3 regions of the Mesorhizobium sp. M1A.F.Ca.ET.072.01.1.1 genome follow, and region 3 is predicted to be linked to each of the others. Evidence: predicted binding sites of a transcription regulator. Region 3 holds the regulator's gene; each other region holds the start of a gene.
The links. The regulator LexA, encoded in region 3, represses DNA repair genes until DNA is damaged. The targets are predictions, from matches to a motif close to TGTTCNNNNTGTGTTCNG.
Positions count from the first base shown of each region.

Region 1: EOA32_RS13420 (UvrD-helicase domain-containing protein) is a predicted target of LexA. The motif match lies at 8,202-8,219, and genes of this name have one in related genera.
Region 2: EOA32_RS08425 (sel1 repeat family protein) is a predicted target of LexA. The motif match lies at 7,853-7,870, and genes of this name have one in related genera.

Region 1 is NZ_RZSF01000075.1:5,236-15,655, reverse strand. Features, by position in the region: gene EOA32_RS13460 (AsmA family protein) at 1-398, opposite strand, end outside; gene EOA32_RS13455 (FAD-linked oxidase C-terminal domain-containing protein) at 487-1,899, opposite strand; gene EOA32_RS13450 (thioesterase family protein) at 2,056-2,541, shown strand; gene EOA32_RS13445 (hypothetical protein) at 2,687-2,902, shown strand; gene EOA32_RS13440 (Lrp/AsnC family transcriptional regulator) at 2,888-3,364, opposite strand; partial or broken gene EOA32_RS13435 (DMT family transporter) at 3,453-4,365, shown strand; gene EOA32_RS13430 (dienelactone hydrolase family protein) at 4,521-5,423, opposite strand; gene EOA32_RS13425 (glucose/quinate/shikimate family membrane-bound PQQ-dependent dehydrogenase) at 5,765-8,077, opposite strand; gene EOA32_RS13420 (UvrD-helicase domain-containing protein) at 8,260-10,420, shown strand, end outside.
Region 2 is NZ_RZSF01000038.1:5,695-16,114, reverse strand. Features, by position in the region: gene EOA32_RS08465 (uracil-DNA glycosylase) at 1-458, opposite strand, end outside; gene EOA32_RS08460 (hypothetical protein) at 527-1,165, opposite strand; gene EOA32_RS08455 (electron transfer flavoprotein-ubiquinone oxidoreductase) at 1,417-3,096, shown strand; gene EOA32_RS08450 (DUF922 domain-containing protein) at 3,265-3,858, shown strand; gene EOA32_RS08445 (endonuclease/exonuclease/phosphatase family protein) at 3,903-4,913, opposite strand; gene EOA32_RS08440 (AMP nucleosidase) at 5,052-6,512, opposite strand; gene EOA32_RS08435 (hypothetical protein) at 6,640-6,834, opposite strand; gene EOA32_RS38460 (hypothetical protein) at 6,867-7,019, opposite strand; gene EOA32_RS08430 (DUF2147 domain-containing protein) at 7,227-7,568, opposite strand; gene EOA32_RS08425 (sel1 repeat family protein) at 8,004-8,270, shown strand; gene EOA32_RS08420 (ABC transporter substrate-binding protein) at 8,650-9,771, shown strand; gene EOA32_RS08415 (acetyl/propionyl/methylcrotonyl-CoA carboxylase subunit alpha) at 9,934-10,420, opposite strand, start outside.
Region 3 is NZ_RZSF01000054.1:13,523-23,942, reverse strand. Features, by position in the region: gene gltX (glutamate--tRNA ligase) at 1-520, opposite strand, end outside; gene EOA32_RS10810 (ComEC/Rec2 family competence protein) at 623-3,076, shown strand; gene lexA (transcriptional repressor LexA) at 3,070-3,804, opposite strand; gene glp (gephyrin-like molybdotransferase Glp) at 3,920-5,125, opposite strand; gene moaC (cyclic pyranopterin monophosphate synthase MoaC) at 5,127-5,606, opposite strand; gene trpC (indole-3-glycerol phosphate synthase TrpC) at 5,609-6,424, opposite strand; gene trpD (anthranilate phosphoribosyltransferase) at 6,426-7,436, opposite strand; gene EOA32_RS10780 (peptidyl-prolyl cis-trans isomerase) at 7,433-9,325, opposite strand; gene tpiA (triose-phosphate isomerase) at 9,470-10,237, shown strand; gene secG (preprotein translocase subunit SecG) at 10,399-10,420, shown strand, end outside.

The DNA.
Region 1 (10,420 bases), on a different contig from region 3:
TCGAAGGGCGTCGACGGCCGAATCGCCCAGTCGACCGTGCCGTCGCCGGCAACATCGATGGTCGCCTTCGGATGCACCAGCCGCATGTCGAAGATCAGCAGTTCGCCGCGCAGGAACGGCGCCAGCTCCGCGTCCATGGAGAAGGTCTCCATCGTCATCGCCGGCTGTCCGCCAGGGCCGCCTGCGACCTCGACGTTGGAGAAGGTCACCGAGGGGAATGGCAAGAGCCGCGCGGTCGCGTCGCCTTTCACGGTCACCTTGCGGCCGAGGATGGTGCTCGCCTCGCGCTCGAAATCGGCGCGGTAGCCGGTCCAGTCGATGAAATACGGCACCACCAGCGCCGCGCAAAGCACCAGCACGAACAGGCCACCGAAGATCACGAACAGGCGAGCGAGCATCGGCTCCAAAGCCTAGGATTAAAGTCAGCCGCACTCTACCCGCATCCGCGCGGCGATAAAGAGGCAATTCGGCTGCAACCCTCGGCTTCTAGGCTCTCGGCAAGATCTTGCCGGGGTTCATGATGTTCAGCGGGTCGAGCGCCTGCTTGATGGTGCGCATGACGTCAACGCCATGGCCGAGTTCATGGCGCAGGAAGCTTACCTTGCCTTGCCCGATGCCGTGTTCGCCGGTGCAGGTGCCTTCCATGGCGATCGCCCGCATGTTGAGCCGCGCGACGAATTTTTCAGCGAGTGCGATCTCCTGCGGGCTGTCGACATCCATCAGCACCAGCACATGGAAATTGCCGTCGCCGGCGTGGCCGACGATCGGCGCGATCAGGCCCATTTCGGCAATGTCGGCTTCGGTCTCGGTGACGCATTCGGCAAGCCGGGAGATCGGCACGCAGACATCGGTCGAAAGCCCCTTGGCGCCGGGGCGCAGCGTCAGCGACGACCAGTAGGCGTCGTGCCGCGCCTTCCAGAGCTTCGTCCGCTCCTCGGCGACGCTGGTCCACAGGAACGGTCCGCCGCCATTCTCCTCGGCGATCATGCCGAAAGTCTCGGCCTGTTCGGCGACACCGGCGTCGCTGCCGTGAAATTCGACGAAAAGGCACGGGCTCTCGGGGTAGTCGAGCTTCGAATAATTCTTCATCGCCCGCATCTGCAGCGCGTTGACCAGTTCGATGCGCGCCACCGGGATGCCCATCTGAATGGTCGCTATCACGGCGTTGCATGCGGCCTCCAAGGTCGGGAACGGGCAGACGCCACCGGAGATCGCCTGCGGAATGCCCTGCAGCCTGAGCGTCAGTGCTGTGATGATGCCGAGCGTGCCTTCCGAGCCGACCAAGAGCCGCGTCAAGTCGTAGCCGGCCGAGCTTTTCTTCGCCCGTTTGCCGGTCGTCACTGCCTCGCCGTCGGCCATCACCGCCGTCAGCGACAGCACGTTCTCGCGCATCGTGCCGTAGCGCACGGCATTGGTGCCCGACGCCCGTGTTGCCGCCATGCCGCCCAGCGAGGCATTGGCGCCGGGGTCGATCGGGAAGAACAGGCCGGTGTCGCGCAAATGGCGGTTGAGATCCTCGCGTGTCACTCCGGGCTCGACCGTGCAGTCGAGATCCTGCGGATTGACCGAGAGGATGCGGTTCATGCGAGAGGTGTCGATGGAGATGCCGCCGCCCGGCGCATTGGTGTGGCCCTCGAGCGAGGAGCCGACGCCGAAGGCGATGACCGGGACGCGGTGCGCGGCGCAGGTGCGCACGATCTCCTGCACCTCCGGCGTGGTTTCGGCGAAGACGACGCCGTCCGGCGCCTGGGTCGGGATGTAGGTGGTGGTGTGCGCATGCTGGTCGCGGATCGCCTCGCCGGTCTGAAAACGCTCGCCGAACCGCTGCTTGAGGATGCCGAGCACGGCGGCGATGCCTTCCTCGTTGCGCTCGACGGGGTTGAGGTCGCTCAAAGCCATGAATTCCTCCGCGAATGGACCAGCGGCCACTCTTGTAATGCAGCTATGGATGATGCCTAAAGCAATTCCAGGAAAAGAGTGAAGCACCGGAATTGCGCCAGAGCGAAGAGAACCTCACCAGCCAGGCCCTGTCCAGCGACGATCAAGGAAAACCAAATGACGATGCCCGCGCCGATCATTTCCAAGCCGATGGCGATCGAGAAGGACTGGATCGACTATAACGGCCATCTCAATATGGCCTATTACAACGTGCTGTTCGACCGCTGCTCGGACGAAGCGTTCGAGCTGATGGGCATGGGACCGAACTATGCCAGGGACCGCCGCCTCACCATCTACACGGCGGAAGTCCATGTCTGCTACGTGCAGGAGCTTCACCTCGACCACAAGGTGAAGGTCTCGTTCCAGCTCATCGACCACGACGAGAAGCGGCTGAGGGCCTATCAGGAGATTCGCCACGTCGATGGCTGGCTGGCCGCGACGTCCGAGCAGCTTGCACTGCATGTCGACATGGCCGGGCCGAAGGTCGCGCCCTTCCCGGCCGATGTGATGGCACAGGTTGAAGCCATGCGCGCTGCCCACGCCGCGTTGCCGATGCCGGAGCGTGCCGGCCGTTCGATCGGCATCAAACGCAAGAGCGCTTGAAAAGCCGCACACCCGCGTTAACCTTACCAAGGTTTTAACGTGAACAAGCCGATTGAGTCTGTTGAACGACTCAGTGGCGCGTTCGAAAACCGCCGCACCGGGTTTACGCGCGGGCGGCAGGCGGAATGCGGTGCGAGGACAGTGCATGAAAACCGACATCAAGGTCGAAGTGGAGCGGTTGGCGGCCGATCCGCGCATCACCGACTATGATTTCTGGCGATCGTTGAAGAACGTCAACAACGAGATCTTCCACATCGCCAACAACAACGAGCCCATCCCCTTCGACATGATCCGCTGGCGCGCGATTCTCAAGCAGGCGCGCATGAGACGGGGGCACACTGAGCCTTCAGCGCTCCCTTAAACTGCCAAGCGGCGAGCGCGCCTCGACCGGCGACGACTGTATGATGGCGGTGTTGGTCATCGCATAGGGAATAATTCTGTCGATCACCCGCTCCAATTCGGCCACCGAGCCGACATGCGCGAGCGCGATGAAGCAATCCTCGCCGGTCACTCGGTCGCATTGGGCGATTTCCGGCAGGTCGCGAATGATCCCGGCCACCACGGCAAGCTGCCCCGGGACCGGCCTGATTCGCAGCCATGCCGACAGCTTCATGCCGAGCGCCGTCGGATTGATCTTCACCGTATAGGCTTGGATCACGCCATTCTCCTGCAGCTTGCGAATGCGTTCGGCCACGCTCGGCGCCGAGAGCCCGACGGCGCGCGCCAGCTCCGCCGTGCTGGTGCGCGCATCCTTTTCCAGGAGTCGCAGGATTTTCAGGTCCGCCGCATCCAGCTCGCCATTTTCATTTCGAAGGCGTCTCAAATAATTGTCTTTTCTTCAGAAGGTGAACGGCGATCGGAGCCGTGCATCATCCATATAAGTCGCGAAGTTCGCCTGCGATAATGACCCTATGAATTCTGAAGCGCAAGTTCGTCCGACAAACCGGGCCGGCAGCGACACCGACGCTGCACGCCCTGCCCTCGCCGGACTGGCCGATGCGGTGCCGCCGCATGTCTGGTTCTGCGTCAGCGCGATCTTCCACTATCTTGGGCCGGCCTTCGCCGCGCTGCTGTTCGCTCAGGTCGGCGTGCTCGGCATGGCCTGGCTGCGCATCGCCACGGCCGCGCTCGTCTTCGCGCCGCTTACCAGGCCATGGACGGTTTTCACGCGCGCCGACCGCTCGGCCCGCCTGCTGCTGTTGGCCTTCGGCGCCTGCCTGGCGGTGATGAACTGCGCCTTCTATCTGGCTCTCGACCGCCTGCCGATCTCGCTGGTCGCCGCGATCGAATTCGTCGGCACTATTGGAGTCGCGCTGGTCGGCCTCAGAAGCCCGCAATTTCGCGGCGCTCGCCATCGCTGTCGCCGGAACGTTGCTGCTCATCGATGTCAAATGGTCGAGCGAATCCGTCGGCCTGTTCTGGGCTTTTCTCAACGGCGCACTGTTCATCGGCTATATCGTTTTGGGCCACCGCATCGCCCGGACAGGCCTCGGCGTCGCCGGCCTCGGCACCGCCATGGCGATCGCCTTCCTCGTCGTGCTGCCGGTCGGCCTCATCGAGGCGCTGCCAGCCTTCTCGGCGCCGCAACTGATGATCGCCGGTATCGGCGTCGGCATCTGCTCCTCGGTCATCCCCTACATTTGCGACCAGCTCGCCATGGCGCGGCTGCCGCGCGCGAGCTTCGCGCTCATGCTATCGCTCTTGCCGCTCACCGCGACCCTGATCGGCGTCGTCGTGCTCAGGCAGGTTCCGAGCCTCACCGATTGCCTCGGCATCGCGCTGGTTGTGGCGGGCGTCGCCATGCACAAGCCGGCGCCGGAGTGATCCGCCGCCGTCGAGGTGTGTTGAGATTCAGGTCAGGCCGAGCCGAGAATGGTGGATTCCGAGAACCGGAGCGGAGCGTACTTTGAAGTAAGTGAGCACCGGAAGCGCAGGAAGCCGCCATTCGCAGGCCGGGCTCACCTGAATATCAACACACCTCAGGCCAGTTTCTCCTTAAGGAAGGCGAGCGTCCTCCCCCAGGCCAGATCGGCCGCCTTCTTGTCGTAGCGCGCGGCCGAGGTGTCGTTGTTGAAGGCGTGGTTGACGCCGTCATAGACATAGACGGTGTATTCGATATGCGCGGCGTCGAGCGCCTTCTTGTAGGCGTCGATGCCGGCATTGATGCGCTCGTCCAGCCCGGCATAATGCAGCAGCAGCGCCGCCTTGATCTTCGGCACATCCTCGGCCTTCGGCTGCATGCCGTAATAGGCGACGCCGGCGCTGAGGTCCGGCGCATTGACGGCGAGCGTGTTCACCGTGCCGCCACCCCAGCAGAAGCCGACCGCGCCGACCTTGCCGTTGCTGTCTTGGTAAGTCTTGAGATAGGCGACCGTCGCTACGCCGTCGGCCGCGACTTGGGCAGCATCGAGCTTGCTGAACATGTCGCGCGCCTTGTCCTCGTCGGCGGGAGTGCCGCCGAGCGGCGACAGGAAGTCCGGCGCCAGCGCGACGAAGCCTTCCAGCGCCACGCGCCGGGCGACGTCGCGGATATGCGCATTGAGCCCCCGGTTCTCATGGACGACGATCACAGTGCCGAGTTTGCCGGACTGGTTCGCCGGCTTGACCAGATAGCCCTTCATCTCGCCGCGGCTGCCGGGATAGGTGATGTCCTCGCCCTTCACCCTCGGATCGTTCTCGGCGACGATCGCCGCCTTGGCCGAATTCGCAGCCAGCATCGGCGCGATCGCGGCGGCCGCGGCGCCCGATCCAGCGAGCCGGGTCAATTGCTCCATGAAGCGCCGCCGGTCCAGCGTCAGATGCGTATATTCGTCATAGGCATCGATCATCGCCTGAGTGATGATGGGCTGCGTGACGACAGGCTTGGCGGCAGGTTCGGTCATGGCTCTCCTCGACGACTGTTTGACGCGCAAGATAGGGTTAGAACGCGCACGGTCCAGTCATCCGCCGGCGACAACGGCACTCGACCCGAACTTCGACCATGACGATTGCCGGTGGCTTCCGCATCCATCACATTTTAGTCATTCCGAAAAAGTTGATGGTGCTGTCACGGTGGGACGGAAAACTGCGGAGCGGCCCCGCCCGGTCCGAACGGCAAAAAGGGGAATGCCGGGAACGTGAGGCCTCCGGCGTAGCGGCTGGCTGAGGCGGCGCTTGCTGTCGTCGCTGCAGGCGCTTGGCCACGTGCTCGGCGAAAAAGGCCGGCGCGATTGGATGTCCTCGTCTACTTGGGCAGCGTGTAAGCCATCACATAATCGCCCGGCTTGGTACCGACCGAGCCGTGGCCGCCGGCGACGATGACCACGAACTGGCGGCCGTCGGCGACGGTGTAGGTCATCGGTGTCGACTGGCCGCCGGCCGGCAGCCTCGCGCGCCAGAGCTGCTTGCCCGTCGTAAGGTCATATGCGCGCAGATAGTCGTCGACCGCGGCCCCGAGGAAGGCAACGCCACCGGCCGTGATCATCGGCCCGCCGATGCCTGGAACGCCGACCTTGAGCGGCAGGGGCAGCGGCGTCATGTCGTAGACGGTGCCGTTGCGATGCTTGTAGGCGATCTGCCCGGTCCTCAAGTCGACGCCGGCGACATAGCCCCAGGGCGGCGCCTGACAGGGAATGCCGAGCGGCGACAGGAATGGCCCCATCACCACCGCGTAAGGCGCGCCCTCATTGCGGTTGAGCCCCTGCTCGCTGCCCTTGGTGTCGCCGGGCGGCGGCACGTCCGCGCGCGGAATGAGTTTCGACGTGAAAGCGAGATAAGTCGGCATGCCGAACATCACCTGCCGCACCGGGTCGACCGCGACCCCGCCCCAGTTGAACACGCCGAAATTGCCGGGATAGACCAGCGTGCCCTGCAGCGAGGGCGGCGTGTAGCGTCCCTCGTAACGCAGTGTCTTCAGTTCGATCCGGCACGCCAGCTGATCGAACATGGTGATGCCCCACATGTCGGCGCCGGTCAGCGGCTTCGGGTTGAACGACAGGTCGGACGACGGCTGCGTCGGCGAGGTATGGTCGCCTTCGATCGCTCCGCCCGGTGCCGGCACTTCCTTCACCGGAATGATCGGTTCGCCAGTGCGCCGATCGAGCACATAGAGATCGCCCTGCTTGGTCGGCCCTACCAGTGCCGGCACCACGCCGCTCCCCGTCGTGATGTCGACCAGCGTCGGCTGCGCCGGCACGTCCATGTCCCACAGGTCGTGATGCACGGCCTGGCGCACCCAGCGCAACTGTCCGGTGTTGAGGTCGAGCGCGGTGATCGAGGAGGAGAATTTTTCGACATTGGCGCTGCGGCCCATGCCGAGCTGGTCGGGCGTCTGGTTGCCGAGCGGCAGGTAGAGCAGGCCAAGCTTCTCGTCGGCGCTCGCCGTTGACCACATGTTGGGCGAATTATTGGTGTATTTCTGCCCCGCCGGCAGCGGCGTCGTCTGATCCGGTTTGCCGGAATCCCAATTCCACAACAGCGCGCCGGTGCCCGCGTCATAGGCGCGGATGACGCCCGACGGCTCCTCGGTCGAATAATTGTCGTTGACCGCGCCCCCAACGATGATCTTGCCGGCGAGGATGAGCGGTGCCGAGGTCGAATAGTAGTAGCCCGACTTCGGAAAGGGCATGTTGGCCATCAGGTTCAGCGTGCCGCCTTCGGCGAAGGACGGACAAACTTGCCCGTTCGCGGCGTCGAGGGCGATAAGCCGGGCGTCCGAAGTCGGCAGGTAGATGCGTGTCGCGCAGGGCTGGCCCGCCGCGATCTTCGCATCGGCGTAATAGGAAACTCCGCGGCAGGTCTGGTGCTGGCGGTTGGGATCGAGCTTGATCTTCGGGTCGTAGCGCCACTTCTCCTTGCCGGTCTCGGCATCGATGGCGATGGCGAAATTGTGGGGCGTGCAGATGTAGAGCGCATCACCGACCTTGAGAGGCGTCACCTGATAGGTCGTCTCGCCGATGTCGTCGGGACCCTTAATGTCACCGGTACGATAGGTCCAGGCCGGCTGCAGCTTGGCGACATTGTCCGGCGTGATCTGAGCGAGCGGCGAGTAACGCTGGCCGAACGGCGTGCGGCCGTAGAAATGCCATTCGCCCGCCGGCATGTCGCCGCCGAGATTGGCCGTCGGCGTCACCTTATCGGTGTTGAGCGTGCCGCCGATGTCCTTCGGATCGGCGGTCATCGAATAGCCGGCCACCGCAAGCGATGCGAGCACCGCCAGGATGAGCGGAGCGCGTCCGTCCGGACCGGTGAATCCCCGCCTGGCCCATGGCGTCAGCAGCCAGAGCGCGATGAGAACGATGATGCCGCCGCGCGGGCCGAGCTGCCACCAATCAAAGCCGGTTTCCCACACCGCCCAGCACAGCGAGGCGAGCACGATCGCGGCATAGAGCCAGAGCCCTGTCGATCTGCGGCGGAAAACGAGCCAGGCGGTGATCAGGAAGGCCAGTCCGGCAATCAGGTAGTACCAGCTGCCACCCAACGTCACCAGCCAGATGCCGCCGCCGCCGAGGACCAGGCCGATAAGCAAAAGGACGAGGGAGGTGATGGTGACAGCCAAGACGATACTCCTTCGACTGTTGCGCGCTTGCGGCGCCTCTGAGGCAACGGCTTGCCGTCCCTGCCCTGTTGGCAGCTTTCTCTCGCAAGTTGCGCCTGTCAAGGCGGCCCCGAACAGGAACAACTAGAACAAAACGGAGACACTTCTGGCCTTTCGCTGCCGAATCACTACATTCGGGGGCGATGTCCGGCTTTTCGGAAGACATGCCCTTTTTTGACGAACCGAATGCGCGGCCCGCCGCCCCATCCGGCCTTGCCGCGCGCGCCATGGCCGCACGCAACGCGCAGAACCGTGCGCCCGATTATCTGAACGGCCTCAATCCCGAACAGCGGCTCGCTGTTGAAACGACCGAAGGCCCGGTTCTGGTGCTGGCCGGCGCCGGCACCGGCAAGACGCGGGTGCTCACCACGCGAATCGCCCACATCCTTGCCACCGGCAGGGCCTTCCCCTCGCAGATTCTCGCCGTCACCTTCACCAACAAGGCCGCGCGCGAGATGAAGCAGCGCATCGGCTTGCTGATCGGCGAGCAGAATGTCGAGGGCATGCCCTGGCTCGGCACCTTCCACTCGATCGGCGTCAAGCTGCTGCGCCGGCATGCCGAGCTTGCCGGATTGAAATCCGATTTCACCATCCTCGATACCGATGACGTGGTGCGGCTGATCAAGCAGCTGATCCAGGCCGAAAATCTGGACGACAAGCGCTGGCCGGCCAAGACCTTCGCGCAGATGATCGACAACTGGAAGAACAAGGGCCTTGGCCCCGACGAGATTCCGGAAGGCGACGCGCGCAGCTTCGGCAACGGCAAGGGGCGCCAGCTCTACAAGGCCTATCAGGAACGGCTGCAGACGCTGAATTCCTGCGACTTCGGCGATCTCCTCTATCACCCGATCCGCATCTTCCGCGCCTATCCGGACGTGCTGAGGGACTATCATCGCAAGTTCAAATACATCCTGGTCGACGAGTACCAGGACACCAACACCGCGCAATACATGTGGCTGCGCTTGTTGGCGCAGAGGCCGCAATCCTCCCCCCTTGAGGGGGAGGTGTCCGCGAAGCGGACGGAGGGGGTCGCCGCGGAAGGCGCCGCCCAGTCATCAGGCGCCGGAGCGTCGAGCACTGCCGCGAGGACCCCTCCCGACCGGGCTTCACCCGGCCACCCTCCCCTCAAGGGGGAGGGAAACCGGCGTCAATCCACTGTCAACATTTGCTGCGTCGGCGACGACGACCAGTCGATCTATGGCTGGCGCGGCGCCGAGGTCGACAATATCCTGCGCTTCGACAAGGATTTTCCGGGCGCCACCATCATCAGGCTGGAGCGCAACTACCGCTCCACCGCGCATATACTGGGTGCGGCTTCGCATCTTATCGCCCACAATGAGGGCCGCTTCGGCAAGACGCTGTTCACCGACCGCAACGACCCCGAGGACGATAAGGTGCATGTCCATGCCGCCTGGGATTCGGAGGAAGAGGCGCGCGCCATCGGCGAGGCGATCGAGGCCTACCAGCGGCAGAAGCACAACCTCAACGATATGGCGATCCTGGTGCGCGCGTCCTTCCAGATGCGCGCCTTCGAAGACCGCTTCATCACGCTCGGCTTGAGCTACCGCGTCATCGGCGGCCCGCGTTTCTACGAACGGCTGGAAATCCGCGACGCGCTGGCGTTCTTCCGCGTCGTCGCCAACAGCGGCGACGACCTTGCCTTCGAGCGCATCGTGAACGTGCCGAAGCGCGGGCTCGGCGAAGCCACCATCCGCCAGATCCACGACACGGCGCGCGCCATGCAAATCCCGATGCTGGAGGCCGCGGCGACGCTCGCCGAAAGCGACGAGCTGAAGCCGAAGCCGCGCGCCGCGCTGCGCGAGGTCGCGGCCAATTTCGAGCGCTGGCAGAAGGCGCTGGAGACCACGCCGCATACCGAACTCGCCGAGACCATCCTCGATGAGAGCGGCTACACTGACATGTGGAAGAACGACCGTTCGGCGGAAGCGCCCGGGCGGCTGGAGAACCTCAAGGAACTGATCCGCTCCATGGAGGAGTACGAATCCCTGCGTTCCTTCCTCGAGCATGTCGCCCTGGTCATGGAGGCCGAGCAGGGCGAATCGCTCGATGCGGTCTCGATCATGACGCTGCATTCGGCGAAAGGGCTTGAATTCGAGACCGTATTCTTGCCCGGCTGGGAGGAAGGCCTGTTCCCGCATCAGCGCGCACTGGACGAAGGCGGCCGCTCCGGCCTCGAGGAAGAACGCCGCCTCGCCTATGTCGGCCTGACGCGCGCGAAAAAGAACCTGCACGTCTGGTTCGTCTCAAACCGCCAGATCCACGGCCTGTGGCAATCGACCATTC
Region 2 (10,420 bases), on a different contig from region 3:
GCATTCGGGTTGCCGTCGGCGAAGACCAGGTTCTTGGCGGTGAATTTGAGATTGCAGCCATCGAACGCCGCCATCTGCTGACGCAGCTCGTCAAGCGTCGAGGCACTCGCCGCCAGCTGCCGCGCGAGCTTGATCTGCCCCTCGTCGGGGACCGTGGCGGTGGTGAGCGTCGGGCGCCGCGGCGCATCGGGCACTTGGCTTGCGTCCAGCCCGGTCGATGCCGCCGGCCGTTCCGCCGCCCGGCCTGCCTCCAATCCGGGCTCCGATGCCGGCCGCTCCAGGGGCATGCTTTCACGCGCGGTCGCGGCCTGCGCCGGCGCGAGCTCGGCTTGCTTCGGCTTGGCCTCGGCGAAGCGGTCGACAGGCGTGTCTTCCAGCGCCTCGTCAACGCCGGCGCTGGCATAGAAGGCCAGCAGCTCTGCGATATCGATCGGGTTGTTTGGGGAGGCGGCAGTCATGGCGCCACCATCGTCCGCGCGGCAAAGATTTGCAACCGCTCGGAATTCGCCATTCAGCGCAATGTCTGTCAGCCCGTCGGTATGCGCGGATCCTGCACCAGGAAAAATGTCCAGCGCGGCGTGTAGTCGGTGATCAGGAACTCGAACGTCGCCGTCTTCAGCGGGTCGACCTTGCCGTTCTTGAACAAGAGCCGGTCATAGGGTTCGAACTGGCGGTCGAAATCGGCGAAGTTGCTCGAGACGATGTTGTCGGGACTCTTGTTGCGCTGGTCGAAGGAGAGACCGTCGCCGAACACGCTCGGCTGGTCGAGGATTTCCTGCAGCTCGAACTGGAACTCGACCCAGGGCAGGGAGCTGTTGTTGAGCACGTCGATGCGCATGTACATAACCCCATTGGCCACGTTGCCGGCCCTGCCGAAGGCTTCGATCGGCCTGATCGCGCGGATGGTCAGCGTCACTGGCGTCGCCGAATTCAGCTCCTCGGTGATGACCAGCGGGTCATCCTTGGTGCCGATTCCGGAAGCGCCGGTGATGCGGAAGCCGCCGAGCTCGTCGGAAAAGGAGTAGGCGCCGGCCGCCCAGACTTTCTGCGGATCGGCCTGGGCCGCGCCGAGCGAAAAGAGGAGCGGAAGAACCGCGCGGCAGAGCACGCCGGGCGTGAAGAGTAAGCGCTTCAATGAAAAGCCGGTTGGCTCGGGAGTGCGCATGGGGCCAAGTATTGCCGATAAGCAAGCCGTCGAACAATTAAAAACGTGCCGGACGGGCCTGGCCTTCCAACTGCATGGCCCTGGCCTATGCTTCGCCGTCGCCTGTCCGATGGCCGTTTCGTATGGAACACCGCGACTTTTTGTCGAAATCGGCTTTGTCACGTCAGCGCCGGTTTCGCGTCGCGAATTGATACGCTATGCAGCGCGTGAGCCAGCAAAATGCGAGAATAGGGCAAGCCAGCGAGGGGCAGATGAGCGAAATCGAACGCGAGAGCATGGAATTCGACGTGGTCATCGTCGGCGCCGGTCCGGCCGGCCTTGCCGCGGCGATCCGTCTGAAGCAGCTCAACCCCGACCTTTCCGTCGTGGTGCTGGAAAAAGGCGGCGAGGTCGGCGCCCATATCCTGTCCGGCGCCGTCGTCGACCCGATCGGCATCGACCGCCTTTTGCCGGGCTGGCGCGAGGAGGAAGGGCACCCTTTCAAGACGCCTGTCACCGACGATCATTTCCTGGTGCTGGGCCCCGCCGGGTCCTTCCGCCTGCCCAACTTCCTGATGCCGCCGCTGATGAACAACCACGGCAACTACATCGTCTCGCTTGGCAATGTCTGCCGCTGGCTGGCGACCAAGGCCGAGGCGCTCGGCGTCGAGATTTATCCGGGCTTTGCCGCGGCGAGCCTTGTCTACAACGACGCCGGCGCCGTGACCGGCGTGATCACTGGCGACATGGGCGTCGAGAAGGACGGCACGCATGGCCCGGCCTACGCTCCGGGCATGGCGCTGATGGGCAAATACGTGCTGATCGGCGAGGGCGCGCGCGGCTCTTTGGCCAAGCAACTGATCGACAAATACCAGCTTGCCGACGGCCGCGAGCCCGCCAAATTCGGCATCGGCCTCAAGGAACTCTGGCAGGTCAAGCCTGAGAACCACAAGCCGGGGCTGGTGCAGCACTCCTTCGGCTGGCCGCTCGACATGAAAACCGGCGGCGGCTCCTTCCTCTACCATCTCGAAGACAACCAGGTGGCGGTCGGCTTCGTCGTCCATCTGAACTATAAGAATCCTTGGCTCTCCCCCTTCGAGGAATTCCAGCGCTTCAAGACTCATCCGGCGATCAGAGGCACCTTCGAGGGCGCCAAGCGGATCGGCTATGGCGCGCGCGCCATTACCGAGGGCGGCTGGCAGTCGGTGCCGAAACTCTCCTTCCCCGGCGGCGTGCTGATGGGCTGCGCGGCCGGCTTCGTCAACGTGCCGCGCATCAAGGGCTCGCACAATGCGGTGCTGTCCGGCATGCTGGCCGCCGAGCATGTCGCGGACGCCATTGTCGCCGGCCGGGCCAATGACGAGCTCGCCTCCTATGAAGACGCCTGGCGCGGCAGCGACATCGGCAGGGATCTGAAGAAGGTGCGCAACGTCAAGCCGCTGTGGTCGCGCTTCGGCACCATCGTCGGTGTCGGCATCGGCGGTCTCGACATGTGGCTGAACACGCTGTTCGGCTTCTCGCCCTTCGGCACGCTGAAGCACGGCAAGGCAGACTATGCGACGCTCGAGCCCGCCTCCAAGCACCAGAAAATCGCTTATCCGAAGGCGGATGGCGTCTTGACCTTCGACCGGCTCTCCTCGGTGTTTTTGTCCAACACCAACCATGAGGAAAATGAGCCCGTGCACCTCATCGTCGGCGACATGGCGCTGCAGCAGCGTTCCGAGCACGACGTGTTCGCCGGGCCATCGACCCGCTACTGCCCGGCCGGCGTCTATGAGTGGGTGGACAAGGACGGCAATGCCGCTGCCGATCCGTCCGCCAAGGACGTGCGCTTCGTCATCAACGCGCAGAACTGCGTCCACTGCAAGACTTGCGACATCAAGGACCCGAACCGGAACATCAATTGGGCACCCCCGCAAGGCGGAGAGGGGCCGGTCTACCAAGGCATGTGAGCCCCACGTCTGGCCGGGCCGGCTCGACAGCCGCCATCCTGCGGCTGGCGAGAGCCGGGTAACAGGCGGCACCTACGAGCAATACCGGTTGCGACGGCGCAACCTCAAGGCTGTTGAATCCGCTGCCTGCTTGTGTTCCCTTTCCCTAAGGATAGGGAGGAGACGGTTATGCGCATGGCGGTTCTGACATGCCTTGTCGCTCTCGGCGCGCTCTGCGCGCCGCAGGCTTCGGCCGGCACCAGGGTGCTGGTCCAGACGCGCACCTATGACATTGCCGGCAATTCGGGCGCGGCGCTCATCGAGGCGATGGGCAGCAAAGGTCCCAAGCACGGCTTCATGACGCATGCCATCGCCCAGACCGCCTATACGGCCGACTGGGAGCTTGGCGTTATCCAGGACAAGGGCTCGTGCCGGATACGGCAGGCAAACGGAACGCTCAGTCTCTTCTACACTTTCCCCCGCTTGGCGTCGCCAGCCACGCCTGCATTGAAGAAGCGCTGGAACCGGTTCTTCGCCGGCGTGCGCGCCCACGAGGGAACCCATGGCCGCATTGCCCGGGAAATGATGCGCGTCACCGATCGCTCGATCACCGGTCTTAGGGTCGCTAACGACCCCTATTGCTACAAGGCGCGCAGCGAGGCGCGCCGGCGCATCCAGGCCGTCTATGCCGAATACGAGGCCAGGCAAAATGCCTTCGATGCCCGCGAGCACCGCGAAGGCGGTCATGTCGAGCACCTGGTCGCTGCTTTGATCAGGCCCTAGCGGCACAAGCAGAAACCGGCGATGCGGCGGGAAGCAATGCGACGCTAACTGCCCGTCTTGCCAAGTTGTGCGTTTGCCGCCAGCGCCGACTGATGCTCGTGCTCGGGCTCTCGGCCGTCGGACCGCAACGAGAACTCGACCAGCACCGGCAAGTGGTCGGAGCCGGCGTCTTCCAGCCGCGTCGCCGAATGGATTGTCACGGCCCCCTTGCTGAACACCTGGTCGATCGGCAGGCCGGCGAAGCGCCGGATGAAATCCGGCAGCTTCCGGTGAATCCAGGTCGGCCCGGCCGACGGCATCACGCTCAGTCCGCCGAGCGAGGCGACACGACGCACCGCAGCGCTCCACGGCGCGGCGTTGCAGTCGCCGGCCATGATGGCGGTTTCGCCGAGCGCGGCAAGCGGCTCCGCCAGCTCGCCGATCTGCCAGTACTGCTCGCGCGGCCACGGCCAGCTCAAATGGATTGCCGCGACATCGACGCCGGTGCCGCCGAAATCGACCGTGGCGGTTGCCATCGCACCGCGCGGCTCGCAATGCGGCGCGGTGCCCGGGGCAAAAGGCCGCCGCGAGAGCAGCGCGACCCCGAATACGCCGTTGGGGTAGGGGCAGAGGATGCGGTACGGATAGGCGCCGGTGATATAGCCGAGCTCTCTCGTCCACATTCCCGACACCTCGTCGAGTGTGATCACATCAGGGTTGGTGCGGCCGATCAGCGACAGCACCTTCTTGGGCGTCGGATTGTCGAAGCGAAGATTGATCTGCAGCAGGCTGTAGAGGATACGGTCGGCAGGTTTGGCGACCGCCTGCTGCGGCCACAACCTGGGCAGCGCGCTGGCCGTCGTGGCGAGGCAGGCTAGGGCGAAGAGCAGCGCTGCTGCCGCTTGCAGCCGGTACGAACTGGCAAGCAGCGCCACCGCCAGCAGCGCCGTGAGCACGCTCAGATGAATACGAAAATGCGAGAACGAATCGAGGGCTGGATGCAGCGCGCCGAGGAATCCGGCCAGCAGCGCGGCCGTGAGTGCCGTCATCGCCAGGAATGCCACCCCAGCCGTCATGTTTGAGCGCGCGCCGCCTGTTGTCATGTCAGTCGTGTTCTGCCGAATGTCGCCGGCATCTTTTTGCAGCGACATAGTCTCGCTCAGGCCTGCTTATCGGCAAAATTGCGGCCCGGGCAAGACGATGAGTTGCCTCGGCTACTGGAAAGCAGTCTCGGAGAAGCTTCTCAACTTGCGCGAATGCAGCCGCTCCATCGGCATTTCGGCCAGCTTCTCCATCGCCCTGATGCCGATGGTGAGGTGCTGCGCCACCTGCCGCTTGTAGAATTCCGTCGCCATGCCGGGCAGTTTCAGTTCGCCATGCAAAGGCTTGTCGGAGACGCACAGCAGCGTGCCGTAGGGCACGCGGAAGCGGAAGCCGTTGGCGGCGATCGTCGCCGATTCCATGTCGAGCGCGATGGCGCGCGACTGCGAAAGGCGCTGCACCGGTCCGCGCTGGTCGCGCAGTTCCCAGTTGCGGTTGTCGATGGTGGCGACGGTGCCGGTGCGCATGATGCGCTTGAGATCGTAGCCGGAAAGTCCCGTTACTTCGGCGACCGCTTCCTGCAGCGCTACCTGGATCTCGGCCAGCGGCGGGATGGGCACCCAGACCGGCAGGTCGTCGTCGAGCACATGATCCTCGCGCACATAAGCATGGGCCAGCACATAGTCGCCCAGCGCCTGCGTGTTGCGCAGGCCGGCGCAGTGGCCGAGCATCACCCAGGCATGTGGCCGAAGCACCGCGATATGGTCGGTGATGGTCTTGGCGTTGGACGGGCCGACGCCGATATTGACCATGGTGATGCCGCCATGGCCCGACTTCTTCAGATGGTAGGCCGGCATTTGCGGCAGGCGCTGTGGCGGGGTGCCTTCGCTCGCCGCGCCGGCCCCGGCCTTGGTCACGAGATTGCCCGGCTCGACGAATTCGCTGTAACTGCCGCCGCCGCTCTCCATCAGCTCGCGGGCCCGCGCCACGAACTCGTCGATGTAGAACTGGTAATTGGTGAACAGCACGAAATTCTGGAAATGCTGCGGGCTGGTCGCCGTGTAATGCGTCATGCGGTGGAGCGAATAGTCGATGCGCTGTGCCGTGAACGGCGCCAGCGGCCTCGGCTCGCCGAACGCCACCTCGAATGTGCCGTTGGCGATCTGGTCGTCGGTGCCGTCGAGATCCGGCACGTCGAACAGGTCGCGGATCGGTCGCCTGATGCGCTCGGCAGCCGTGCCGTCGACATAGGTGCCTTCCAGGAAGGCGAAATGCAGCGGGATCGGCGTCGTCGATTCCGACACCGTGACCTGGACGCCGTGATTGCGCATGATGAGCCGAAGCTGCTCGACGAGATAGTTCTCGAACAGCTTTGGCTGGGTGATGGTGGTGGCAAAATGCCCGGGCGTCGGCATATGGCCGTAGGCCTGGCGCGAGTCGATCTGCGTGAACGAGGTGGTGGTGACGCCGATCTGCGGATAAAAGGCCCGGTAGCGCCTGCTCTCGTCGCCGCCGGCGGCGAGCTTGGCGAAGGAATCGCGCAGGAATTTGGTGTTGCGGTCGTAGAGCGCCTCCAGCGCCGCGACCGCCTTCTTGGCGTCGTCAAAACTCTGCCTGCCGAAAGGCTCCGGCATGACGACCGATTCGATGGCTTGGGGGTAGATTCGCTTTTCCATGGCCCAATATAGGGATTTGGAAGAGCGCTTGGGAGGGGGAGGCGGGCGCGAAGCCCGCCTTGCGACGTATTTTTGTCTGGCCGTGTCAGCCGCGCTGCAGGCTGACCAGCAGCACGAAGCCGATGCCTGCCTTCTTCGGCGTTGGCGCCTCGATGACCGAACCGGCGTCTGCGCGCATCATCGGCACCGCCAGCACAGGAGCGGCAAGCACCATCAGGATGAGCATCGCCCGCGGCAGGAGCCGAAGAGCTTTGAGGGTGGAGGCAGCGATGCGGTTCATGGTGGTCGTTCCGGTTTCGAGTATTGGTCGTTTCAGCGGCCGAAATGGTTCATGCAGTCCAGCCGGCAGGTATCGGCCATTCGCGGTGAGCGCGCCGGACGGCCGGCTTCGGCCACGAGGATGGCGAAGAACATGCCGAACAGGCTCATCAGCAGGCAGACGATGGTGAAGCGGCGGACAAGCATTGGTCTCTCCTTCGATGGCGAGGAGAATGCCCGAACGCCTCTGAACCGGTTCTGAGACCGATATTCATCTGCCGTTCAAATTGGCTGATGGGGTCATGACCGGCCGAAGGCCTGCGAAGTGCCTTGTCCAGCGTTGCGCTCAGAAACGGCGCTCAAAAAGAAAACGGGGCGCCGGGCCCCGTTTTTGCATCGTCATCCGTTCGACTGTCAGAGCTTGTGCCAGGTCTGGGTCTTGCAGATCAGTCCGCCCAGAACGCAGCCGCTCATCTTTAGCGAGGTGCCGGAAAGCGTCGCCTTGCCGGAATAGGTCTTGTCGGTTTCGGGGTCCGTTATGGTGCCGGTGTACTTGTTGTCGCCGGCCGCCTTGAAGGAGCCGATCGTCTTGCCGGCATATTTGCCGGACTTGAGCGTGATGGAAAACGCCCCGCCGCCGGCGATCGCCGCTGTCGATCCGGCCTGCGTCTTCCAATTGCCCTCGATCGGGTCGGCCGACGCGGCGCCTGCCATCATCAAGGTGGCCGCCAGGGCCAGGCTGACTTTTCGAAACATGCTTGTCCTCCCTTTAGGGTTCCGGCGGGCCTCGTTCCGCCTTTCTGTCCCTTACGCAAACGTAAAGCTAATCCAGCCATCGCCAAAACGAAAGCGGTGCCGCGACGGAAGCTTGCAAGGATTTCGGCCGCGTCGGTCGCTGGAAATGAACCGATGGCGAAAAAGGCTTCGGTTTCCGTGGTTAGCGAAGTCTTGATTCCCGCGCCTCAAATTTTCGACGAATTTGGCGCAGATCGGCTGAATTGCTGGATTCCTATGCTTAACGGTTCTTCGCGTTTACCTCTTGTTTTAGCTTTGTTTTCTTCAAATTAAGCAAGCCATTTAACGACGGATTCAAGGCGAGCCGTCATCCTCGAAAGCATCGAAAGAGCGGCCCGCCCAGGGGAATTCCAGGGACACAAGGAGGCAGCTCTCGGGAGCAGACAGGGGATTGAAATGGCACGCTTTGAAATGCTTGAAGCCGGCTTCGGCGCCATGGGGGCAACTGCCCAGGCCGACATTCTTTTCGAACTGGGCATGATGTATGCGACCGGCCGCGACTGCGAGACCGACGTCATTGCCGCCCACAAATGGTTCAACATCGCCGCGATCAAGGGATCGCTCCGCGCCGCCGAGCTGCGCTCGGAATTGTCGGCATCGATGTCGAAGGCCGAGATCGCCAAGGCGCTGCGCGAAGCGCGCGAATGGATGACGATGCACTGATTTTGCGGGGTAAGGCCCGGAAGCTCTTAAGGGACAAGGCCGCAAAAAGACGGCCGGTTAACCAGACCAAGAACGCGGCAGGTCAACGAACTCAAGCCGTGCGACAACACAGGGAAGCGAGCGGGTTCAGGCGCGCGGGGCGCCGGGAAGCTCGACTGCAAAAGCCGCGACCGGCCGGGACAAGGCCGGCGCGGCTTTTGCATTTGCGCAGTCACCGCCTGTATGGGAACGGCGGCTTGGCCCAAGAACTCCCCGTCGGAATGAACCAAATCCCGATAGATTGTGCTCTCGACAGTTCCGGCGAAGGGTGAAATTGTCCCGGCTCTCTGGAAGAAGCGTGGCCGGAACGGCCGCGCGCAAGTGGAGGAGTTCTATTGTCATGAAAAGATTGGGTATTTTGAGCGCGGCCGCATTGGGCCTGACGATGAGCGCATCGGTTGCCTTCGCCGACGACATCACGATTTCGGTGGTCGGCCCGATGACCGGGCAGCTCGCCAACATCGGCGACCAGTTCAAACAGGGCGCGCAGGCCGCGGCGGATGCCATCAATGCCGCCGGAGGTGTAAACGGCAACAAGATCAAGATCGACATCCAGGACGACCAGTGCGATCCGAAGCAGGCGGTGTCGGTCGCCAACCGCATCGTCGCCAACGGCGTCAAATTCGTCGACGGCCATGCCTGCTCGGGCTCGAGCATTCCCGCTTCCGCCGTCTACGCCGAAGCCGGCACCCTGATGATGAGCCCGGCCTCGTCTAATCCGGAACTGACCGACGCCGCGGCCAAGGCCGGCTGGCCGACGATCATGCGCCTCTACACGCGTGACGATGCGCAGGGCGCTTTCATCGGTCCATGGATCGCCAAGAACTATGCCGGCAAGAACGTCGTCGTCCTGCACGACAAGAGCGCCTACGGTCAGGGCGTTGCCGATGCTGTCAAGGCGACCATGAATGCCGGCGGCCTCAAGGAGGTCGACTATGAAGGCATCAATGCCGGCGAGAAGGACTATTCGGCTTTGGTCACCAAGCTGAAAGAGCTCAAGGCCGACGTCGTCTATTTCGGCGGCTACCATCCGGAGGCCGGCTTGATCCTGCGCCAGGCAGCGGAGCAGAACGTCAAGTTCCAGCTGATCATGCCGGACTCGATCGCCTCGCCGGAATTCTGGCAGATCGCCGGCCCGGCCGGTGAAGGCACGATGTTCGTCTTCCCCTCGGATCCGCAGTCGAAGCCGGAAGCGAAGGAGGCCGTGGCCAAGATCAAGCAAGGCGGCTTCACACCGGAAGGTTTCACGCTGTTCTCCTATGCAGTGATCCAGGCGGTGGCCGAAGGCGTCAAGCGCGCCGGCACCGACGACCCGGCCAAGGTCGCCGAGGCGCTGAAGGACGGCAAGCCGATCAGCACCGTGGTCGGCGATGTGATCTTCGACGAGAAGGGCGACCTGAAGAACGCCGGCTACGACATCAACCAGTGGCACGACGGCAAATACGCGCCGATCAAGCCGTAATTCGTTCTGCAGATCGATTGGAAATGGCCGGGATTTGTCCCGGCCGTTTTCGTATGTGCCTTGGCACTGATTTGGAGGCCAGTTCGGCGCTCTACGGCGTCCCCCTGGAGTCCTGCCGCCCCAGCCAGTTTGTCCCGTTGCCGATCCAAGGCGACCGGCAGCTCAGCCCCGTGCGTCCTCGAACCGCACCAGCACCGTGCCGTCGCTCACTTGCGCGCCTTCGGCCGCGATCTCGGCAATCACCCCGTCATGGGGTGCGGCGATCGTATGTTCCATCTTCATCGCCTCGAGGATCAGGAGCGGCTGGCCCTTGATCACGGCATCGCCCGCTGCCGCGCGCACCAGCTTGACCAATCCCGGCATCGGCGCGCGCAGGCTGTCCGACGCGGCCGCGGCCTCATCCGCCTTGGCCAGCGGATCCGGCACCGTGAATGTATATCCGACCGCTCCTTCGAACACCGTGACATGGCCCGGCCAGCGCGCGCTGCGCGGCATGCTCCTGAGGTCGTGCGCGTTGAGCGCGTCATGCGGCGCCTCCAGCGCCACCTGGAAGCGGCCGTCTGGCCGCGCCGAAACCCGGGCCAGGATGTTCTCCTCGCCGTAACGCAGCCGGGTGCGGCGCGCCAGCGTATGGAAATGCGCATAGCCG
Region 3 (10,420 bases):
TGAAGTCGTCGAGGTCCTTGTTCGGGAATCGCACCTCGCCCTGCACGCGGTCGTGCACGACGGTCTCTCCTTCGGTCGGCGCCTTGATGCGGATGGCGCCCTTGACGCCGGGAGGGGCCTCGGAGGGCTCGCGGTCGCGCCACTGGCCATTGTAGCGCGGCGGCAGCCCCTTGGCCCGCGCCGCCTCGCGCATCGCCTCCAGCTCGGCAGGCGTCTCATAGCTGAAATAGGCCTTGCCCAGCCGTACGAGCTCCTCTGCCACCTCACGGTGGCGCGGCGCGCGCTCGAACTGCGACACGGCCTCGCCGTCCCATGAGAGGCCGAGCCAGGTCAGCCCGTCCAGGATAGCGGCCGTCGCCGCTTCGGTGGAGCGCTCGCGGTCGGTGTCCTCGATGCGCAGCAGCATCGTGCCGCCCGTGTGCCTGGCGTAGAGCCAGTTGAACAGCGCCGTGCGCGCGCCGCCGATGTGCAAATAGCCGGTGGGCGAGGGGGCAAAGCGGGTGACGACCTTGTCGGACATGGAACTCTCGGAAGAAGCACTGAAGCGGGCATGTTTGCGCGGACTTTCGCGCGGTGGGCGTTCATGTAGCATAGGAGGTCTGGGGCGCAAGGGGCAGACCCGATGGCTGGACGTGGCCGGGGTGCGGAGGAGGGCGAGGAGACGACGGCTGGCGTGAGCGAGCGCCTGCTGTTTGCCGCCACCGTGCCTGCCGAGGCTGTACCGGTTTTGGTTCCAGTGCCGCGTCCGGCCGCCGAAATTTTGCCGCCGGACGGCGATGCTTCGCTACAAGCTCGTCCGCCGGCAGCCATCGACTTAATCCGCAGGCGGTTCCGCCGTGCCTCGTTTTCCGCGTTTCGCCGGGGTGTGGCCGAGGCAGCCTCCACCGAGCTCGACCGCGGCATCGGCTTCCTGCTGGTGCCGGTGTTCCTGGCCGCCGGCGTGATACTCTATTATTCCTTGAGCGCCGAGCCGGATCTTTACCGACCGCTGGCGGCGGTGGCGCTGATGGCTCTATGCGCGGCCGTTTCGCGTCCCTGGCTGAAGACACACCTGGTCTTTATGGCGGCTCTGTTTTGCGCGCTGGGCTTCGTCGCCGCGAAGGTCGAGACCTGGCGCGCCGCAACACCGATGCTCGGCTCCGAAATCCAGACGCGGCTGACAGGCCGCGTCGCCGTCGCCGAGGAAATGGCCAATGGCCGCGTCAGGCTGACCATCGATCTCGTCTCGACAGCGCATCCAAAGCTGCGCTACGCGCCGGATCGCGTCAGGCTCTCGGCACGCAGGATCCCGGCCGGCATGAAGGCCGGATCGCTGGTTACGGGTTACGCACGGCTCCTGCCGCCGACCGGGCCGGTCCGTCCCGAAAGCTATGATTTTTCCTTCGACAGCTATTTTTCCGGCATCGGCGGCAGCGGATTTTTCCTCGGCGACCCGAAAGTCATTTCGCCAACGGACCCGATCGCTCAGACGAGCATCGCCTCGGCCATCGAGAACGCGCGCGAAAACATTGCCGACCACATCAGAAGCACCGTCGGCGGACCCGAAGGCGAAATTGCCGCCGCACTGATCGTCGGCGTGCGCGCCGGCATTCCGGAGGACATCAACGAGGCGATGCGGCGGACCGGCATCTATCACATCATCTCGATTTCGGGCCTGCACATGGCGCTGGTCGCCGGCACGGTCATGCTTCTGCTGCGCGGCGCCTTTGCGCTGTTCCCGGATTTTTCGTCACGCCGGCCGGTGAAGAAACATGCCGCGGCAATCGCGCTTATGTCGATCGCCGCCTATCTCGTCATCTCCGGCGTGGTGGTCGCCGCCGAGCGAAGCTTCATCATGCTGGCCGTCATGCTGATCGCCGTGCTTTTTGACCGCGCCGCGCTGACGATGCGCAACTTGGCGATCTCGGCCATCGCCGTCATTCTGGTGTCGCCGCATGAAGTGGTTGGCCCGAGCTTTCAGATGTCGTTCGCGGCAACCGCCGCTCTTGTCGGCGCCTATGCCGGCTGGTCCGACTACCGCGCCGGCAAGGTGAGAGCGCCGCCGGCAAAGCGTTCGTTCCTGCGGTTCATGTCGCATAAACTGGCAGTCGGAGCAGGTGGCGCCGCAATGACGTCGATCATTGCCGGAAGTGCCACAGCGCTGTTTGCCATCTGGCATTTCCAGCGCGTCTCGCCGCTCAGCCTGCTGGCCAATCTCGCGATCATGCCGATCGTCACGGTCGTGATGTTTCTCGCCGTCGCCAGCGCGGTCATGATGCCGTTCGGCTTCGACGGGCCCTTCCTCTATTTGATGGGCAAGGGCCTGACGGCGATGATCGCGATCTCGGCGTGGCTTTCGGAGTGGTCGCCGGTCGATGCCGTGGGCCTGATCTCGATCCATTCGGTGCTGCTGGCGACGATCGCGCTCGTCATCGCCACGATGGCGACTACCTGGCTGAGGCTGGCCGCAATTCCTTTGGCAGTCGCGGCCGTCATGATCATCCCGCAGGTGCGCACGCCGGACCTGCTGATCTCGGAGGACGCGCATCTGGTGGCGATGCCGATCGGCGGCGGCGAACTCGCCGTCAATCGTGCCCGCTCCAACGAGTTCACCACCGATAACTGGAAACGCGCGCTCAAGGCCGAAACGATCGTGCCGCCGGAGACATTCGCCAAGGGCACGCTGGACATAGCCGATCCCGTCGACTTGCCGCCTGGATCGCCCTTTTACTGCACGGGCGATCTCTGCATTGGCCGGCATCCATCGGGCGCGATCGTCGCGCTCGCCGAGAACCGCGAAGCTTCCCGACCTGCCTGCGACTTTGCAGACCTCATCGTCATCAACGACGCCACGGCCTACAATCCCTGCCGCGATCCACGTATCCTCGTCGTCACCAAGCGGCAGCTCGCGCGCGACGGCAGTGCCGCCGTCTTCTTCGATCCGCAATCGGCGACGGCGCGAGCATCCATTCAATACGCCGTCGAAAAACCGTACCGCCCTTGGCACGAACAGCGGCGCTACTCGCGTGAGGCGAGGGGGTTAGCGCCTTACAAGAAGCCCGAGAAGCCGGAAGCCAAGCCGCAGCCCCCTCAGTAGCGGCGGATGAGCCCCACCAGCTTGCCTTGAACCTTGACGCGATCGGGACCAAAGATGCGGGTCTCATAGGCCGGATTGGCAGCCTCGAGCGCGATGGAGGCGCCCTTGCGGCGGAAGCGCTTCAGCGTCGCCTCCTCGTCGTCGACCAGCGCCACGACGATCTCCCCGGGGCTCGCAGTGCTGGCGTTGCGGATGATGACCGTATCACCATCGAAGATGCCGGCCTCGATCATCGAGTCGCCTTTGACCTCGAGCGCGTAGTGCTCGCCGCCCGCGATCATGTCCGGCGGCACTGTGATCGAATGCGTCTGGTGCTGGATGGCGTCGATCGGCACGCCGGCGGCAATGCGACCCATCACCGGGATGGAGACGGCTGAAACGGCGTCGTCGTCATTGCTGGGCGTCGGCGTGCGGGCGGGCGCCGCCGGTTTGATCTGGCGGCCGAGATTGCCTTGGCCACCCTGGATGACGCTCGGCGAGAATTTCTTCGCCGCATTGAGGCCGGGCGCGATCGAGTCAGGCAGGCGCAACACTTCGAGGGCACGCGCCCGGTTCGGCAGCCGGCGAATGAAACCGCGCTCCTCCAGCGCCGTGATCAGGCGGTGGATGCCCGATTTCGAGGCAAGGTCGAGCGCTTCCTTCATCTCGTCGAAAGACGGCGGAATGCCACTTTCCTTGAGCCGTTCATGGATGAACATCAGCAGTTCATGTTGTTTGCGCGTCAGCATGGCGGCCCCCATGGGTTCTGAAACCAGAATCGAAAAACAAACCCAGAACAAACACTATCTGTTCCAGTTGTGTTCCGCAACCGTTTAAAGTTTAGTGAATGTGTTGACGTTTTGTTCAGCGTAACATCAGAACGCTGCACTCCTCGCCGGCTTCAGCCGCCGGTGCGAAGGGTGGGCGCACGATCAGGCCATTGGCATCGGCGAGCAACCTCAACATCGAGGAATCCTGGATGCCGAACGGTGTTGCGATCAACGCCCCCGCATCTTCGCGGACCACGGCGCGCACATAGTCCTGCCTGAGATCGTTGGCGTGCATTGCGACGCCTAACCGGGCCGTGCGGATTTCCTGCCGGCAGGACCGGCCGCCCAGCCGCGCCAGAAGCGGCTTCAGGAACAGCTGCGAGCAGACCAGGCTTGCGACCGGATTGCCGGGCAGGCCGATGCAGCGAATGTCGCCGAGCCGGCCAAACATCAGCGGCTTGCCGGGACGCATGGCGATCTTCCAGAAGTCAAGCTGCATGCCTTCGCCGGTCAGCACGTCATGGATCAAGTCGTGGTCGCCGACGGAGGCGCCGCCAAGCGTGACGATGACGTCGGCGCCGGCCTTGACCGCCTTCTTGACCAGGGCCGCAATCGCGTCCTTGCGGTCGGCGGCGATGCCGAGGTCGAGCGCGCGCGCGCCGACCGACTGGGCCGTAGCTGTGACGCCATAGGCATTCGACGAGATGATCTGGTCGGGGCCGAGCGCGCTGCCCGGCGGCAGCAATTCGTCGCCGGTGGCGATGATGGCGAGCAGCGGCTGCCGCACCACGTTGAGACTCGGATGGTTGGCCGATGCCGCCAGCGAAAGCGCCGCCGGATCGAGCTGGCGGCCTTTTTCGAGGAGCAGGTCGCCCTCGCAGAAGTCGAGGCCGCGGCGACGGACGTTTCGTCCCTCCGCGGTCGGCTCGGTCACTTCGATGCCGCCGCCGCCGAGATCGCGGACATTCTCCTGGATAACGATGGTATCGGCGCCTTCGGGGAGCGGCGCGCCGGTGAAGATGCGCACGGCCTCGCCCTTGCCGACAGAGCCGGTGAAGCCACGCCCGGCGGGGGCCATGCCGATCACGGAGAGCCGGGCCGGCGCCGAGGCTACGTCGGCGGCCCGTACGGCGTAGCCGTCCATCGCCGACGCATTGAAGGGCGGCTGGGTGCGCAGAGCCACCACGGGGTCGGCCAGGACCCGGCCGGCCGCGTCGGCCAGCGGCACGCTTTCGCCTGGCAGCGCGGTCGCGCCGTCCAACAGGCGTTGGAGCGCCTCGGCGACCGGAAGCAAAGCCATGCTAAGGACCTGCCTTGTAGTCGCCCGACTTGCCGCCGGTCTTCTCGACCAGCCTGATGCCGGAAATTGCCATGGCGCGGTCCGCTGCCTTGGCCATGTCGTAGATGGTGAGGCAGGCAACCGACGCCGCGGTCAGCGCCTCCATTTCGACCCCGGTCTTGCCGGTAACCCTGGCAAGCGCGGTGACCCTCAGGCCGGGAAGCGCGTGATCGGGCTCGATCTCGACGGCAACCTTGGTCAGAAGGAGGGGATGGCAAAGCGGGATGAGCTCATGCGTCTTCTTGGCCGCCATGATGCCGGCGAGGCGCGCCGTGCCAAGCACGTCGCCTTTCTTGGCGTCGCCGGCCAGGATCATCTCCAGCGTTTCCGGCTGCATGGTGACATACCCTTCGGCGATGGCCGTGCGCGTCGTCTCGGCCTTGCCGCCGACATCGACCATGTTGGCTTCGCCCTTGGCGCCGAGATGCGTAAGCGCAGGCATCCTCAAACGGCCTCGGCCGGCGCCTTGCCCGTCAGCAGAAGGGCGGTCGCGGCGGCCACGTCGGGCTGCCGCATCAGGCTTTCGCCAACCAGGAAGGTGCCGATCTTGCTCTTTTCCAGCCGGCGGCAGTCCTGATGGGTGAGGATGCCGCTCTCGCTGACCAGCAGCCGGTCGGCCGGGACCATGGCGGCAAGCCGCTCGGAAACGTCGAGACTGGTTTCGAAGGTTCTCAAATCGCGGTTGTTGATGCCGATCAGCCGCGACGAGAGGCGAAGCGCGCGTTCCATCTCCTGTCCGTCATGCACCTCGACCAGCGCGTCCATGCCGAGATCGAAGGCCGTGGCTTCCAATTCACTGGCCAAGGCGTCGTCGACGCTCGCCATGATGATGAGGATCGCGTCCGCGCCCCAGGCGCGGGCTTCATGAACCTGATACGGGTCGAAGAGGAAATCCTTGCGCAGGGCGGGCAGGCTAACGGCGGCGCGCGCTGCGGTCAGAAAGCCGGGCGCGCCCTGGAAGGACGGTGCGTCGGTCAGCACCGAAAGACAGGCAGCACCGCCTTGCTGGTAGGCCCTGGCGAGCGCCGGCGGGTCGAAGTCGGCGCGGATCAAGCCCCTGGAAGGGCTGGCCTTCTTGATCTCCGCAATCAGCGCGAAGCCGCCGGCCTTCCGCTTGGCCTCAAGCGCCGCAAGGAAGCTGCGCGGGGGTTCCGCATCCTTGGCCTTCGCCTTGACCTCGGCAAGCGGCGCGCTGAGCTTCGCGGCGGCGATCTCATCGCGCTTGTAGGCTTCGATCTTGCGCAGGATATCGGACAAAATTCTAACCGTTCGAAATCTCGATGAGCTTGTCGAGCACCGCCAGCGCCCGGCCGCTGTCGATGGCCTGCGCTGCTGCCTCGATGCCATCGCCGAGCGTCGTTGCCTTGCCGGCCACCACCAGCCCGGCGCCGGCATTCATCAGCACGGTATCGCGATAAGCGCCGGCAGCGCCGCCCAGCATATCGCGCAATGCCCTGGCGTTGTAGGCCGCTTCGCCGCCGCGCAGGTCTTCCTTGTTATGCCGCTTCAGTCCGACTGCTTCCGGAGTGAGGGTAAACGTGCGGATCTCGCCGCCGGCGAGCTCTGCGACCTGCGTCTCGCCCGTGGTGGTGATCTCGTCATAACCGTCGCCGTGCACGACCCAGGCATGATCGGTGCCCAGCGCCTTCAGCGTCTCAGCTACCGGCATGATCCATTCGGGCAGGAAGACGCCAACCATCTGCCGGCCGACGCCGGCTGGATTCGACAGCGGCCCGAGCAGATTGAAGATAGTGCGCGTGCCGAGCTCGCCCCGGACAGGACCGACATGCTTCATCGCCGGATGATGCGCTGGCGCGAACATGAAGCCGACGCCGGCCTCCTGGATGCAGCGGCCGATCGTGTCCGGTGCGATGTCGACCTTGACGCCGAGCGCCATCAGCACATCCGCCGCGCCGGTCAGCGAGGACAGGCCGCGATTGCCGTGCTTGGCCACCGGGACACCCGCGGCGGCGATGACGAATGCCGATCCGGTCGAAATGTTGACCGAATGCGAATTGTCGCCGCCGGTGCCGACGATGTCGATGGCGCCGCGCGGGGCTTCGACGCGGAGCATCTTGGCGCGCATCGTGGCGACCGCGCCGGAGATCTCGCTCACGGCCTCGCCGCGCACGCGCAGCGCCATCAGGAAGCCACCGATCTGCCCCGGCGTCGCGTCGCCCGACATGATGATGTCGAAGGCCTCGCGCGCTTCCTCGAAGGAGAGCGCGGTGCCGGTCGCGACCTTGGCAATATATGTCTTAAGCGCGCTCATCGTGTCTGTGCTTGGGAAACGGCGGCCGGATCGATACGAACGTCATATTGCGACTGCAGCTGCGCCACCAACTGATCGAGCAGATCGTCGGATATGCCGGCGCTGAAAGATTTCTGCGCGTCTTCCGGGACAGAGCTGCCATCGGCACCGGCAGGTTCGAAGACTTCGGCAACCTTGAACAGGATCTGACCGTCGCCGGTGGGCGAGGGGATCAGGCCCGTGCCGCCTTCGCCGACGCCGAACATGGCCGCCGCGCCCTCCTTGCCGAAATCGGCATCGTCGGCGTCGCGCTTCAGGCCGCGCTTGGTCTGCTTCTCGAGCTTAAGCTCGCCCGCGATCACGTCGAGCGTCGCACCGGCCTTGAGGCGCTTTTCCAACTCGCCGGCCTTGGCGATGAGCCGCTTGTCGGTCTCGGCCGCGGTCCAGTCGGCCACCACCTTCTGGCGAACCTCGTCCAGCGTGCGGTCGCGCGCCGGCGTGATCGACTGGACTTCATAGAAAACGAAGCCGTTGGCGGCAGTGGTCAGGCCTTCATTCTCGGTGTTCGGCTCGGCCTCGAAGACGGCCTTGATGAGGTCCGCCGATTGCGGCAAGTCGTTGACGATCGTGCCGTTCGGCCGCTGGCCGGTGCGGTCGATGGCGTCGATGGTGACGACCTTGAGCTTTAGCTTGTCGGCCGCCTGGGCAAGCGAGGCACCGGAAGCGCGGGTGTCCTCGTAGCTGTCGTGGACGTCGAGCAGGACGCGGCTTGCCTCGCCGAGCGCAAGATCCTTGCGGATCTGGTCGGACACTTCCGAAAGCGGCTTCACCACCTGCGGCTTGATTTCGGTGACGCGCAAGAGCACCGGGCCGAAGGCGCCCTGAACCACCGGGCTGACCTCGTTGACGTTGAGCGAGAAGGCTGCGTCGGCCACCGCCTTGTCGGCGATCTTGTCCTTTGCCAGCGTGCCGAGCACGGTGTCGGCCTGCGTCTTGCCCTCTGCGGTGACGATCTTGTCGAAGGTGGCGCCGGCCTTCAGGGAGTCAAATGCCGCCTTGGCCGCGTCCGGCGTCTTGAACACCAGCTGTTCGATGGTGCGCATTTCGGGTGTCGTATAGCGCGCCTTGTTCTTGTTGTAGTCGTCAGCGACCTGCTGATCGGTCACCGCCGTCGGGTCCATGATGTCCTGCGGCTCAAGCCGGATATAGGAGAATTTGCGGTATTCCGGCGCCGCGTAGTTCTTCTTGTTGGCTTCGAAATAGGTTTTCAGCGCGCTGTCGGACGGCGCCTCGATCGGCTGGACGAGTGTCTTCGGCAGGACGAGATAGTCGATCGTGCGGTCCTCGCCGCGATAGAGCGCGACCGCCTTCAGGAAGGTCTGCGGCGCCTTGAGGCCGTCGGAAATCGCCTCGACGATCTGTTGGCGGACCGCCACCTGCGAGCGGTTCTTCAGATAGTCCTCGGGTCGCATGCCGATCTGGCTCAGCAGATATTCGAAGGTCCTGCGGTCGAACTGGCCGCCTGGACCCTTGAAGGCCGGATCCTCGCGCGTCAGCTCGGCCAGCCGGTCCTTGGAAAGGCCAAGCCCGAGCTTGCGAGCCTGCTCGTCGAGAACGGCGCCGGAGACGAGCTGCGCCAGAACCTGGTTGTCGAGGCCGAGCAGCTTAGCCTGTTCATGCGTGATGCGCTGGCCATATTGCTGCGACAGCAGGTTGATCTGGCGATCGTAGGCGAGGCGGTATTCGTTGATCGAAACCGTGGTGCCGCCGGCGGTAATCACCGAATGATGGCCAGCCAAGCTTCCCGACAGGCGCCCGGAAATACCCCAGACGGCAAAGCTCACCACCAGCAAGGACAGCAAAGCTTTCGCGACCCAGGTGCCCGCCGCGCTTCTCAAAATACCAAGCATGCCCACTTCCGATCTTTGCGCATTTTCGCATGCGCCGACTCTGAAACAAGCGCAATAGCGTCCTTCCGGCCCACTGTCGATTGCTTTGTGGCCCGATTTTGGTAGTGAGGGCGCTGCCTTATGTTGCCTGGAGAACTCGACGCCATGACCCCTGGAATCCGTCCGCTCGTTGCCGGCAACTGGAAAATGAACGGCACCAGCGCCTCGCTCAACGAGTTGAGGATGATCGGCAACGGCTTCATGAGCGGCCTCGATGCGGAGACGGAAGCCCTGGTCTGCGTTCCGGCCACCTTGCTTCACCAGGCCGCAGAGATCCTTTCGCGGACACCGGTTCGCGCCGGCGGCGAGGATTGCCACCCCAAGGAGAGCGGCGCCTATACGGGTGAGATTTCGGCCGAGATGCTGAAGGATGCCGGCGCAAGCCATGTCATCGTCGGCCACTCCGAGCGGCGCGAGCAATGCGGCGACGACGATGCGATCGTCAATGCCAAGGCTTCGGCCGCCTGGCGGGCAGGGCTGGTGGCCATCATCTGCATCGGCGAGACGCGCGCCGAGCGTGAAGCCGGCGCGACGCTCGATGTCCTGTCGCGGCAGCTCGACGGTTCCGTGCCGGCGAGCGCCACCGCCGCCAACACCATCATCGCTTACGAGCCCGTCTGGGCCATCGGCACCGGCTTGACGCCGACCGCGGCCGACGTCGCCGAGGCGCATGCCCATATCCGTGGCAAGCTGACGGCGCTGCTCGGCGATGCCGCGGCCAGAATGCGCATTCTCTATGGCGGTTCGGTCAAGCCGTCCAATGCTGTGGAGCTGCTCGGCGTCGAGAATGTCGATGGCGCGCTGGTCGGCGGCGCAAGCCTGAAGGCGGCCGACTTCCTCGCCATTGCCGAAGCCTATATGCACATGTCATAGCCGCAGACGGCGGCAGGGGCGCGGCCCAAATCGTTGCAATGGCCGGATTGCTCCCCATATTCCCGGCCACGGGCTTGGAAATGCCGCCAAAGCATTGTAAGGAACCGCCTCCAAATCACCGGTCGTATGCGCGGTCGCGCAAGGCCTCGCCAGGATAAATTATGGAAACGGTACTGATCGTCG